One region of the Priestia sp. Y58 genome, then DNA from elsewhere that is predicted to be linked to it. Evidence: a T-box and tRNA genes for the amino acid it is inferred to sense, from the RefSeq annotation. Region 1 holds a T-box; the other holds one or more tRNA genes.
The links. A T-box is a leader RNA that pairs with one kind of tRNA and senses whether it is charged. The one in region 1 lies ahead of pheS (phenylalanine--tRNA ligase subunit alpha), so its partner is inferred to be a tRNA-Phe.
Positions count from the first base shown of each region.

Region 1 (7,099 bases):
AGGGATAGTGCTTATAAAGTAAACTAAAATATCCCGAAAGGAGTGAAGCATTATGTCACATGCTGTTATTAAGGTATCAGCTGATCAAATAGCTAAAATGAAGCTTCATTACACATCCTATCTACAGCCCAAACTTCCGCAGGGAAGTATTTTTGCAGCTAAAACTCCCGGCTGTTCTATCACTGCGTACCGCTCTGGAAAAGTACTTTTTCAAGGAAAAGAAGCTGAAACAGAAGCGGCTAAGTGGGGAGGCCCTTTAGATGCTGCGAAAAAGGCTCCTGTCTCACACCTCCCATCAAACTTCAGCTCACTATCGGTCATCGGTTCTGACGAGGTAGGGACGGGAGATTATTTTGGTCCTATGACCGTAGTTGCTGCCTATGTTCAAAAAGAGCAGCTTCCTTTGTTAAAAGAATTAGGAGTACGAGATTCAAAAGAGTTAACGGATGCTAAGATCATTGAAATTGCCAAGCAGCTTGTTTCGTTTATTCCCTATAGTTTGCTTGTTTTACATAACAAAAAGTATAATGCATTTCAAGAAAAAGGCATGTCACAAGGTAAAATGAAAGCTCTGTTACACAACAAAGCTTTATCCAACGTGTTAAAAAAATTAGACCCTGAAAAACCCGATGCCATTTTAATTGACCAGTTTGTCGAAAAAAACACCTATTATAAACATGTGGTAAAGGAAAAAGAAATTATCAAAGAAAATGTCTTTTTCAGCACAAAAGGAGAGAGCGTTCATTTATCTGTAGCTGCTGCTTCCATTATTGCCAGATACGCATTTTTAAAACAAATGGATTTGCTGACGGAAAAGACCGGGATGGTTATTCCTCGCGGAGCTGGCGCACAAGTTGATATCGCCGCTGCTAAAATCATTAAAAAACATGGCTTGAATGCGCTGAACTCTTTAGCTAAAATTCATTTTGCTAATACAGAAAAAGCTTTAAAATTAGCTAAAAAATAAGAGATGTGGAAATCCACATCTCTTTTCTTATTCTTATGAACGAAGCGTTGCACCAAATTCTTTTTCTACAGCCTCTAACACTGCACCATGTGCTTTTGCTACTTCTTCATCAGTTAATGTACGTTCAGGATCTAAGTAACGTAAAGAGAAAGCTACAGATTTCTTGCCTTCTTCCATACGCTCTCCTTCATATAGATCAAATACCGTCACGTCTTTTAAAAGTTCTCCGCCCGTCGTATAGATGACGCGCTGAACTTCTCCTGCAAGAACGTTTTTATCTACAACAAGTGCAATATCACGTGTAATAGATGGGAATCTTGGAATAGCTGAATAACGAACTTCTTCGACATCTGCAGCTAATAGCTCTTGAAGGTGTAATTCAAATACGTATGTTTCACGAAGACCATACTGTTTCTGAGCAACAGGATGAACTTGACCTACGTATCCAATTTCTTTTTCATCTAACCATACAGCCGCTGTACGTCCAGGGTGCATACCGTGTTTTTTCACAGGAGCATATGAGATTCGTTTCTCTAAACCAAGCTGTGCAAATAACCCTTCTAGTACACCTTTAATCACATAGAAATCAACGACTTTCTTTTCACCTTGCCAGCCGTGAGCATGCCATAGACCCGTGATTGCCCCAGCTACGCGCTCCTGCTCATCCGGTAATTCTCCTTCACCTTTAGATAAGAACACTGAGCCTGTTTCGTATAGTGCAATAGAATCCGATTGGCGAGCATTATTATGCTTCACTGCTTCTAGCAAATGAGGCACTAAGCTTTGACGAAGGATGCTGCGATCTTCACTCATCGGCATTGCTAAACCAATTGTACTTGTTGCATTTAGTGCAAACTGAGTAGCTTTTTCAGCGCTCGTTAACGAATATGTTGTTGTTTGTGCTAGTCCCGCACCTTCTAAGAAACGGCGAACTTTACGGCGTCCAAGCTGATACTCCGTTAATTTCCCTGGAGTTGCCACTGTTACAGGAAGTGTTGTAGGAAGGTTGTCATAGCCATACATACGCGCTACTTCCTCGACGATATCTTCTTCAATTGTAATATCGCCTCGACGAGTTGGCACTGTTACAACAATGGTTTCGTCTTCCACTTTGTTTTCAAATTGAAGACGGTTCATAATGTCTTGTACTTCTTCCATTGATAGCTCTGTACCAAGCACATCGTTAATACGTCCAAGTGACACAGCTACAACAGCAGGTTCCACAGTTAGTGTATCTACTTCTACAGTACCGCTTACCACTTCACCTGAAGCGTATTCAGCCATTAATTCTGCTGCGCGGTCAGCAGCTACACGCGTACGGTTAGGATCAATTCCTTTTTCAAAACGAGCGCTTGCCTCACTGCGAAGACCGTGGTCTTTTGAAGCTTGGCGAACCGTTAAGCCTTTGAAGTAAGCTGATTCAATGAGAACATTTACCGTATCGTCTTTTACTTCGGAGTTCGCTCCGCCCATTACACCTGCAAGAGCTACCGGCTCACTTCCGTTTGTAATGACAAGCTGATTGCCTTTTAATACGCGCTCTTGGTCATCAAGTGTTACAAACTTCTCGCCTTCTGACGCGTGACGTACAACAATTTCCTTTGAACCAAGACGATCATAGTCAAAAGCATGCAGCGGCTGGCCGTATTCAAGCAAAATATAGTTGGTAATATCAACAACGTTGTTATGAGGTCGAATACCAGCTGCCATTAAACGCGTTTGCATCCATAATGGTGACGGAGCAATTTTTACGTTTTTCACAACGCGCGCTACGTAAAGGGGATTGTCTTCTTTTGCCTCTACTTTAACGGAAATATAATCAGCTGCTTGCTCATCAGACGTTTGCACGTTTACTGACGGGTACTTCACTTCACGACGTAAAATAGCAGCCACTTCATGCGCTACACCTAACATACTTAAGCAGTCTGAACGGTTTGGTGTTAGCCCTAGTTCTAATACTTCATCGTTTAAGTTTAATGCATCTAGTGCATCCGCTCCTACTTCAGCATCGCTTGGGAACACGAAGATGCCTTCTTGATAATCTTTTGCCACAAGCTTGCCTTCAATGCCAAGCTCTTGAAGAGAACAAATCATACCGTTCGATTCTTCACCGCGAAGCTTAGCACGCTTGATTTTAAAGTTACCTGGAAGTACAGCTCCCACTTTTGCAACCGCTACTTTTTGACCTTGTGCCACGTTCGGTGCTCCGCACACGATTTGAACGATTTCTCCTCCGCCAAGATCTACTTGACAGCGGCTTAATTTATCAGCATTTGGATGCTGTTCACGTTCTACAACGTGACCAATTACTACTCCGCTGATGCCTTTATTTAAGTTTTCTACACCTTCAACTTCAATTCCACTTTTTGTGATTTTATCTGCTAACTCTTCTGCCGTTACGCCTGATAAGTCAACATACTCTTGTAACCAACGATAAGATACAAACATCGTAGTCCCTCCTTTATACTTGTTTAAATTGATCTAAGAAACGAACATCATTTGTATAGAAATGACGAATATCATCCACGCCGTGTTTTAACATAGCAATACGCTCTACACCGATTCCGAAAGCAAAACCACGATATTTAGTTGAATCGTATCCAGCCATTTCAAGAACGTTTGGATGAACCATGCCGGCTCCTAAAATTTCAATCCAGCCTGTTTGTTTACATACATTACATCCTTTACCTCCACATTTTGCACACGATACGTCTACTTCTACAGACGGCTCAGTGAACGGGAAGAAACTTGGACGAAGACGAATTTCACGGTCTGCACCGAACATCTTTTTCACAAATACTTCAAGCGTGCCTTTTAAATCACTCATACGAATGTTTTCGTCTACTACAAGACCTTCAATTTGCATGAATTGATGAGAATGCGTAGCATCATCGTCATCGCGGCGATACACTTTACCCGGGCAAATAATTTTAACAGGTCCTTTGCCTTCATTCTTGTTCATAACACGAGCTTGAACAGTTGATGTATGCGTGCGAAGAAGCGTTTCTTCCGTAATATAGAACGTATCTTGCATATCACGTGCTGGGTGACCTTTTGGCAAGTTCAGCGCTTCGAAATTATAGTAGTCCTGCTCTACTTCCGGTCCTTCTGCTACTTCATAGCCCATTCCTAAGAATAAATCTTCTACTTCTTCAATCACGCTTGTTAGCGGGTGATGCGTACCCGCTTTAACAGGGCGTCCTGGCAGCGTTACGTCGATTGTTTCTGAAGCAAGTTTGCGCTCTACCTCAGCTGCTTCTAACGCCGTTTGTTTTTCTTCAATTTTAGATGCAATAGCTTCACGCACTTCATTTGCAAGTGCTCCCATTACAGGACGCTCTTCAGCTGAAAGTTTTCCCATACCGCGAAGTACTTCTGTGATAGGGCCTTTCTTTCCTAAATAAGCTACGCGTACGTCGTTTAATTCTTTTAAAGCACTTGCTGCTTCGACTTTTGCAATTGCTTCTTGTTGAAGTTCTTGTAAACGTTCTTTCATCACTTATTCCTCCTTTTAACGTAAAAAATGACAAATAAAAAAACCTCCTCCCAAAAAAGGGACGAGGATTAGTCGCGTTACCACCCTTGTTAACTATATACGCAGACGTATACAGTTCACTTCATTCAAGTTAACGGAATCTCCGGAACACCTTTACATCTAGGTAAGATGGTCTAAGTGTCAACTCAAGAGGTGAATTCACTTATTACATTTATAAAAATGCTTTCAGTCACGGCATTTTCTCCCTGCATAAACGGACATAAGCTACTGCTCTCTTTCATCGTTTTTTACATATGTAACTATTGTATTATTATAGTGAAAACACGTTCTCGATGCAACTACATTCCGCGTAAATAATAAAGTAAGATTCCAGAAGCGATGGCAACATTTAGCGACTCGCTCTTTCCATAGATAGGAATGTACAGATTCTGATCCGTTTGTTCCAGCACTTTCTCGCTTACGCCGTTTCCTTCATTTCCTACAATCAGCGCAAATTCGTTTGAAGGTTTTATGTGCGTGTAGACCTTTCCATTTTGTAGCGACGTACCGTAAATCGCTATTCCTCTTTCTTTTAACAGTGAAATTATTTCGAGTAAATCACCTTTTACAATTGGAAGATGAAAAATCGCTCCTTGCGTTGAACGAACGACTTTTGGGTTGTACACATCCACGCTGCCCTCTCCAACAATAATAGCCTCCACTCCGGCAGCATCAGCGGTTCGGATAATGGTGCCTAGGTTACCTGGATCTTGCACCGCATCTAAAAGCAATACTTTCTGCGCTGTATGAATAATTTCCGCATGCTTTGTTTGAAAACACACGGCAATAATTCCTTGAGGTGTTTCTGTGTCAGATAATAACTTACTAATTGCTTCGTTTACAACGGTTATTTCGATACCGTCTATGTTCCACTGTGCGGGCACTTCGGTCGATTCGCGTATAATTAGTTCCTTTACGCAATCCTTATTTTTGATAGCCTCTTCGACTAAATGAAAGCCTTCTACCATAAAAAGGCCCTGCTTATCACGGTCTTTTTTATTATGCAGCTTTTTCCACGCTTTTACCTGCGGATTTTTAACTGAATCAATTTGTTTCACAAACATAACTCCTTTATCTATACAAAAATAAATAGTTCGATTACATTTTGCTCAATAATCATTAGATAAGTTTCACTTTATTGTACATAGAAATCGCAAAGAAAACAAAAACTATTGGTAACTTTACGATAGCTGAGGTGAAAATGATGGATCTTAATTTACGAAATGCTGTTATTGCAAACGTTTCAGGAAACTCAAAAGAAGAGCTTGAAGCTACAATTTCTGACGCTATTCAAAGCGGCGAAGAAAAAATGCTCCCTGGACTTGGTGTTTTATTTGAGGTGCTTTGGGAAAAGTCTCCAGAATCAGAAAAAGAAGAAATTCTGACAACGCTTGAAAACGGTTTAAAATAAATAGCCTTTTCCTCTGTACAGCAAAAAGCTCATTCTCCTAGGAGAATGAGCTTTTTTTAATTATACGTAATTGCGTTAACCGTATCACGGTCTAAGCGTTTAATTACTTCAGCAATTAATTTGACTGCATTTTCATAATCATTACGATGAAGCATCGCTGCATGAGAATGGATATAACGAGTTGCGATCGTAATTGAAAGTGCTGGCACCCCGTTAGCTGAAATATGGATAGAACCTGAGTCCGTACCGCCTCCAGCGATTGCATCAAATTGATATGGAATATTTAATTCATCTGCCACATCTACCACTGTATCTCGAAGTCCTTTATGAGAAACCATGGAAGCATCATATAAAATGATTTGCGGACCATCTCCCATTTTAGAAGATGCTTCTTTATCAGAAACACCAGGTGTATCTCCAGCGATACCGACATCAACAGCAAATGCAATATCCGGTTCAATAAAGTTAGCGGATGTTTTTGCACCTCGGAGTCCAACTTCTTCTTGCACCGTTCCTACACCATACACAACATTTTCATGTTTTTCATTTTTTAAAGCTTTTAATACATCGATAGCAATTGCACAGCCAATACGGTTATCCCAGGCTTTCGCTAGCAGCATCTTTTCGTTGTTCATAACCGTAAATTCGAAATAAGGCACAACCTGATCACCAGGTTTCACTCCCCACTCCGCTACTTCTTCTCTGCTAGAAGCACCAATATCGATGAACATATCTTTAATGTCAACTGGCTTTTTACGAACTTCTGGAGGCAGGATATGAGGAGGCTTTGAGCCAATAATCCCCGTTACCTCTCCTTTAGATGTAACGATGGTTACGCGTTGAGCAAGCATAACTTGAGACCACCATCCGCCTACCGTTTGAAAACGAATAAAGCCGCGTTCATCAATTTGAGTCACCATAAAACCGACTTCATCCAAATGACCGGCTACCATAATTTTAGGCCCTTGTTCATTGCCCACCTTTTTCGCAATCAAACTGCCTAGACCATCCGTCGTTACTTCATCTGCATAAGGTGCAATATATTTCTTCATAACCTCACGCGGTTCACGCTCATTTCCAGGAATTCCTTTTGCATCTGTTAGTGCTTTAAGCATTGTCAATGTTTCATCTAACTTTGTCATATGGATTACCCCTTTCATATGTATACCTCTATTATAGCTAAAAA
Region 1 is NZ_JAKWFL010000001.1:944,562-951,660, forward strand. Features, by position in the region: gene rnhC (ribonuclease HIII) at 53-967, shown strand; gene pheT (phenylalanine--tRNA ligase subunit beta) at 1,001-3,415, opposite strand; gene pheS (phenylalanine--tRNA ligase subunit alpha) at 3,429-4,463, opposite strand; T-box leader at 4,518-4,753, opposite strand; gene MMB68_RS04995 (TrmH family RNA methyltransferase) at 4,802-5,566, opposite strand; gene sspI (small acid-soluble spore protein SspI) at 5,707-5,913, shown strand; gene MMB68_RS05005 (M42 family metallopeptidase) at 5,970-7,055, opposite strand.

Region 2 (7,099 bases), on a different contig from region 1:
TCGTTATCGCCTCCTTCGGTCGGCGGTGCAATTCGATACCACTTGCTATTATAATAATAGAACCAAGAAGGAACGAGTTTGACAGAATTAGAATTAAACTCAACCGTCTTTTCACCGGTTTTTGGCTGCTGTGAGACTTCTTCTAACTGATAGCCTATTGAAATATCTTTTAACAGATTCGGGTCAAAGTTTTGGTGTTTTTCGATTAATTGAATCACCTTTTGAGATGACTGCAGCTTTTCTACACTGGAATCCTGTACTCTTACAAAACGATAAAGAGGACGACGGTAATTTAAAATCTCTGCATTTCCCCATCTCTGATATATTTCAGTCATTCCCTGATTGCTGTACACGGGATAGTTATCTTTATAATAACGATAGCTAATTTCTTTTGTAATACGATTCCAGCTGTTGAACCTGTAATTAGATTCCGTCCAGCCGCCGTGGTCATTAACGAAGCTAAAGCTGCGATTTATTAAATTATAATCTTCCATTACCTCGGTCGTGGAATTTACAAGATTCACATATTCCATCACATCTGTCTTCGTATTAACATTAATCACTTTTGTACCTTCGGTGTAGACATCTCGGTTCGTAGACGTTTCTTTCCTTGCATAGTCTGGGTTGTTAAAAAGCGCTTCCTTATATTTCTCAATATCTAAATGCCTCATGCTCGTATAGTAGACTTCACTATTCATCGTGATATTGTTTTCCGGAAGGAAGATATACCGATTTTTGTTTTCTTTATATACAAAGCTCGGGGCATACGTACGTTTCATTTTGTCTTCTAATTCTTTGATATCATCTTTGGCCAAATTCTTGACTGTAACCGAATAAATCTTTTTTTGCTCATAATTCACAAGATACACGCTCACGAAAAAGGAAGGTGTACGCTTAATTTTAATGAGTACACGGTCAAATGTTTGATTAGGCAAAGACGTTTGAGAAAATGAAAAAAGCTGTTGAAATGTTTTTAACGGCAGCGCATCTGGATACAGCACTTCAATAGAATTACTTCCATGGACATAATTTAAAAATCCATCAGGAGAAATAGCATCCGAAACGTCCGTCACATTCGAAAATTTCCATTTTTTCATTTCATTTACCCATTTGTTTACATCATCTTCGTCGTGAGACATGTAGTGGTTATCGTTTCGATGATAGAGAACTTCTGTTGGAAGAATATGATCTTCTATTTTACTTTTTGAACTCACTTCAACTTCCTGTAAATGTTGATTTTTTGAAATGACCTTATAAGAAGGCTGATACGTCCATATATGATACGTCATAATTAAACTGGAAGCGACGAGAACAACTAAGATGGCCGTTTTGATATGTTCATATCTCATTCCCATTCGTCATCATTCTCACTTTCAATCGGAAGAGTAAAGTAAATCGTTGTTCCTTTTCCTTCCTGACTATCTGCCCAAATGCGTCCATCATGTGCTTCAATAATTTCCTTGGCAATAGCAAGCCCTAATCCTGTTCCGCCTAATTTACGCGTTCGTGCTTTATCTACACGATAGAAGCGTTCGAAAATTTTAGCTAAATTTGATTTTGGAATTCCCATACCTTGGTCTTTAATGCTCACAACAATTTCATGCGTATGCTGAGCAATTGAAAATGTAATGGTTCCGCCTTCAGGTGAATATTTTATTGCATTGGAAATAATGTTATCTAATACTTGTGTAATTTTATCTTGATCGATAGCGACATAGATTGCTTCATTTGGCAAGTCGCGCACGAACGAAATACCTTGTTCAATTGTCATTTCAAAGCGATCAATGATGTAATGATAGAACTTCACAAAATTGATTGGGTCACGACTAAATCGGTAGTCTTGGCTATCTAGCTTAGATAATTGAAGCAAGTCGTTAACGAGACGAATCATTCGTTCTGTTTCTGTTTGCGTTACATTTAAAAACGTTGGAGCTAAGTCCTTATCTTGCCATGCTCCGTCTGCAAGCGCATCTAAATAACTGCGCATCGTTGTTAACGGCGTACGCAATTCATGTGAAACATTTGCTACAAATTCTCGGCGATCTTGTTCAATTTTCTCCTGCTCTGTAATATCATGCAAGACAATGATAATTCCGTTAATAAAACCGGTCTCTTTTTGAATAGCAGAAATGGTAGCTCTTAAAATAAAAGGATCCGATTTTGTACTAAAGTCCAAAATTAATGACTCTTGATTAGCGAGCAAGCTTTCAAACGTATGCGTTTCTTCAAGATCTAATAGGGAAACAACTGGGTCAGATAAAACCGTTTCACGTGAAACATTTAGCATAGCTGCGGCTGGATCATTAATTAAAATTACTCTTCCCTTTCGATCCGTCGCAATAACGCCGTCCGTCATATGAGCTAATACTGAACTAAGCTTACGGCGCTCCCCTTCTGTAGTTGCCTGTGCTTCTTGAAGCTTTCTTGTTAAGTTGTTGAATGTGAGAGCTAGCTGACCAATTTCATCATATCCGTATACCTTAGCTTTTCTCGTAAAATTCCCTTTGGCCATCTCAAGTGCTTGTTTTCTCATTTCAGACATTGGACGAGTAATCGTCTGAGCTAAAAACACGCCTAAAACAGCTGTAATAAAAAGAGCAATTACCGTACCTGCTTTAAAGATCTGATTGATATTACTCATTTGATCGTAAACAGGCTCCATGGAAGCTGTTAAGTAAATAGCACCTAAGATTTCTTCGCTAGACTGAACTTTTCCATTTTTATTAGTTGAATTTGATTGACTGGCACCTACTTTATCCTGTAAACGAATAGGCTGTATCATAACTCTGATTCGCTGTCCGCTTTGATCAACAAATACATTATCAGAGTTCGTTCCTGCTAACAACGCATTTGTAATCGCCAAATCATTAGTCTTTTTACCTATGATCTGTTGAGGATTTGAGTTCGATGTAGCAATGATTCTTCTATTTTGGTCAATGACTCTTACTTCAGAGATGTCATTCATATCATTTGAAGCTAAATTGGGTCTTGAAGCAAAATCTCGTAAAATAGTCTTTAAGTCTTCCTCAAGAGTGGGTGAATCATCATCACGATTTTTCACCATTTCTTGTCCAATGTTATACGTCAGCAAGTCTGTCCGCTCTTGAAGAGACGTTCGAAAGTTGTTAACTAATTCTTTTTCTAATTGTCGTGCAAAATAGACCCCAATAATTTGCATCGCAATTAAAATGAGCAGCACATAAATCAATACAAACTTTAAATGAATAGATTGCAGGAGCCTTACTTTCTTCATCTAAAATTACTCCTGCTCTGGGCTGCGTAAATAATAGCCTACTCCACGTCTTGTTACAATCCACATTGGATGGCTTGGATTATCTTCAATTTTTTCACGTAATCTTCGAACTGTTACATCTACCGTACGCACATCACCAAAATAGTCATAGCCCCATACAGTTTGAAGCAAGTGTTCACGCGTCATAACTTGTCCAATGTGCTTCGCTAAATAATGCAGCAGCTCAAATTCACGATGAGTCAGTTCAATCGTTTCTCCGCGCTTAGACACGATATAAGCATCTGGGTGAATAACAAGTGCTCCAATTGTAATTTCATTCGTTTCGCTTTCTTCTGTTGGAACAGCTACTTGCTGATGTCTACGTAAATTAGCTTTTACACGTGCTAATAATTCACGCGTACTAAATGGCTTAGTTACATAATCATCTGCACCTAATTCTAGACCTAAAACTTTGTCAATTTCAGAGTCTTTTGCTGTTAACATGATAATTGGCATATCATATTTTTTGCGCACTTCTCGGCAAACTTCCATTCCATCTTTCTGAGGAAGCATAATATCTAATAAAATCATTTCAGGCTGTACTTCTTCCACTTTTTCAAGCGCTTCTACGCCATCATAAGCACAAAATACTTCGTAACCTTCTTTTTGCAAATTAAACTTTAAAATATCTGCAATCGGCTTTTCGTCATCTACGACTAAAATACGTTTATCCATGATCATCGTTCTCCTTTATTAGTTGAAGCAAAATATAAAAGATAGTATTCATACTGTTTGAATACCGTAGTTTTATTATACTTGATAACCCTTGAAACGTCACAAGTTCATCCTCTACTATACATGAAGATATATGATTTTCAACCACCTCTAAATACAAAAGTAATATATTACCACAAAAGAGATACAAAGCAAATAACGTTTTCTTTTAAATGTAAATAAAAGAAAAAAGCATGACTTTAAATAAAGTCATGCTTTTTGATGGCTCGGGACGGAATCGAACCGCCGACACAAGGATTTTCAGTCCTTTGCTCTACCAACTGAGCTACCGAGCCAAAATGGCGGTCCCGACGGGAATCGAACCCGCGATCTCCTGCGTGACAGGCAGGCATGTTAACCGCTACACCACGGGACCTCAGTCTATATGCTATGTATTAAAAATATTAAAAATGACCCGTACGGGATTCGAACCCGTGTTACCGCCGTGAAAGGGCGGTGTCTTAACCGCTTGACCAACGGGCCACGTTGTAACAAAAGTGAGCCATGAAGGACTCGAACCTTCGACCCTCTGATTAAAAGTCAGATGCTCTACCAACTGAGCTAATGGCTCATGTTATATCTCTTAGCGACGCTTATTATAATAACATGATATTTCATATGAATGCAATAGTTTTTTTAAAACTTTCTTTTTATTATTGAGCTTTTTTTAAAAATCTTGTTAACAAAGCACCAATTATAAATAAAAAAGGTTAGCTCACGAGGAGCTAACCTTTTTTATTTAGCTATATACACCACGTAATACATTTGTTTGTGTACGATCTGGACCTACAGAGAAAATAGATAAAGGAATACCTGTTAATTGAGACACGCGCTCTAAGTAGTGGCGAGCGTTATCAGGTAACTCATCTAATGTTTTCACACCCGTAATATCTTCTGTCCAACCTGGAAGCTCTTCATATACAGGTTCACATTCTGCAAGTGTTTTTAAGCTAGCAGGGAATTCTTCCATAACTTCCCCTTTATAACGGTAAGCTACACAAATCTTTAATGTCTCAATTCCCGTTAATACATCAATTGAGTTTAAAGATAAATCTGTGATTCCGCTAACGCGACGAGCATGACGTACAACTACACTGTCGAACCAACCTACACGGCGAGGACGACCAGTTGTTGTACCATATTCACGTCCTACTTCACGGATTTGATCACCGATTTCGTTTGTTAATTCAGTTGGGAAAGGACCGTCACCAACACGAGTTGTATACGCTTTTGATACACCTACAACGTGTTTGATTTTAGATGGACCTACACCCGAGCCAATTGTTACTCCACCCGCTACTGGGTTTGAAGATGTAACAAATGGATATGTTCCTTGGTCGATATCTAACATAACACCTTGTGCGCCTTCAAATAGTACACGACGTCCTTCGTCTAACGCATCATTTAATACTACTGATGTATCAACAACGTATTTTGCAACTTGTTGACCATACTCATAGTACTCATCTAAAATTTCTTCTAATGTAAAGCCTTCTACTTCATACATTTTTTCAAGAAGGCGATTTTTTTCTGCTAAGTTTTGTGTTAATTTTGCTTCAAATACTTCACGGTCTAGTAAATCGGCAATTCGAATACCGACACGTGCTGCTTTATCCATATAAGCTGGTCCAATACCTTTTTTCGTTGTACCAATCTTATTTTCACCTTTACGTTCTTCTTCAACTTCATCTAATTTTAAATGATATGGGAGAATCACATGAGCTCGGTTACTAATACGTAAGTTTTCTGTTGTTACACCGCGATCATGTAAGTATTTTAATTCTTGAACAAGCGCTTTTGGATCGACAACCATACCGTTTCCAATTACACACGTTTTGTCATTATAAAAAATACCTGAAGGAATTAAATGTAACTTATAAGTTTCACCATTAAACTTAATTGTGTGACCTGCATTGTTCCCACCTTGGTAACGTGCAATCACTTCTGCATTTTCTGATAGGAAGTCTGTAATCTTCCCTTTTCCTTCATCTCCCCATTGTGTTCCTACTACAACGACTGAAGACATATCTTAAGCACCTCCGCTTAGTAAGCAACAGCTCACTACGACATAATTTAACCATGGATAAGTGTATCAATTTATCACACTAAAGTCAATTAAATCCGAACGATTTAACAAAAGTTATTACAAATATATCGTATTTTGCGGAACGAATGCGATAACAATAAAATAAAACCTCTCATATTGAGAGGTTTTATGCACCAGGCGGCACTCCTGCGTCATCAAAGCGCCGCTCGAGATTAACGAATTTATTGTATTCTTTTACAAAGGCAAGCTGTACGGTTCCAACTGGACCGTTACGCTGCTTGGCTATAATAATCTCGATAATATTTTGATTTTCTGTGTCTTTTTCATAATAGTCTTCACGATATAAGAAAGCTACGATATCGGCGTCCTGCTCAATACTTCCGGATTCACGGATATCAGACATCATCGGTCGCTTATCTTGTCTCTGCTCTACGCCACGGGAAAGCTGCGATAAGGCAATAACAGGAACTTCTAATTCACGGGCTAAAGCTTTTAACGCACGTGAAATTTCAGATACTTCCTGCTGTCGGTTTTCTCCGCTTCGCCCATTACCTTGAATAAGCTGTAAGTAGTCAATTAAAATCATCCCAAGTCCGCCTTCTTGTTTCAAGCGACGACACTTAGAACGAATTTCACCTACTCGAATACCCGGTGTATCATCAATATAAATCCCTGCATTGGACAAAGATCCCATTGCCATCGTGAGCTTTCCCCAGTCATCGGCTGTAAGCGAGCCTGTACGCAGCCTTTGTGCATCAATATTTCCTTCGGCACACAGCATCCTCATAACAAGCTGCTGAGCACCCATCTCTAAACTGAATATTGCTACGTTCTCATCCGTTTTCGTTGCAACGTTTTGCGCAATATTTAAGGCAAAAGCCGTTTTACCTACCGATGGACGGGCCGCTACAATGATTAAATCATTTCGCTGGAACCCTGCTGTCATTCTATCTAAATCACTAAACCCGGTTGGGATACCCGTAATGTCACCTTTTCGATTGTGAAGAACTTCGATATCATCGTACGTTTGTACAAGTACATCTTTG
Region 2 is NZ_JAKWFL010000006.1:336,832-343,930, forward strand. Features, by position in the region: gene MMB68_RS19695 (two-component system regulatory protein YycI) at 1-1, opposite strand, end outside; gene MMB68_RS19700 (YycH family regulatory protein) at 1-1,355, opposite strand, end outside; gene walK (cell wall metabolism sensor histidine kinase WalK) at 1,346-3,253, opposite strand; gene yycF (response regulator YycF) at 3,260-3,967, opposite strand; tRNA gene MMB68_RS19715 (tRNA-Phe) at 4,230-4,302, opposite strand; tRNA gene MMB68_RS19720 (tRNA-Asp) at 4,307-4,382, opposite strand; tRNA gene MMB68_RS19725 (tRNA-Glu) at 4,418-4,489, opposite strand; tRNA gene MMB68_RS19730 (tRNA-Lys) at 4,505-4,577, opposite strand; gene MMB68_RS19735 (adenylosuccinate synthase) at 4,746-6,032, opposite strand; gene dnaB (replicative DNA helicase) at 6,220-7,099, opposite strand, start outside.
Region 2: it encodes a tRNA-Phe, which carries the amino acid that the T-box ahead of pheS (phenylalanine--tRNA ligase subunit alpha) is inferred to sense. The anticodon was not compared.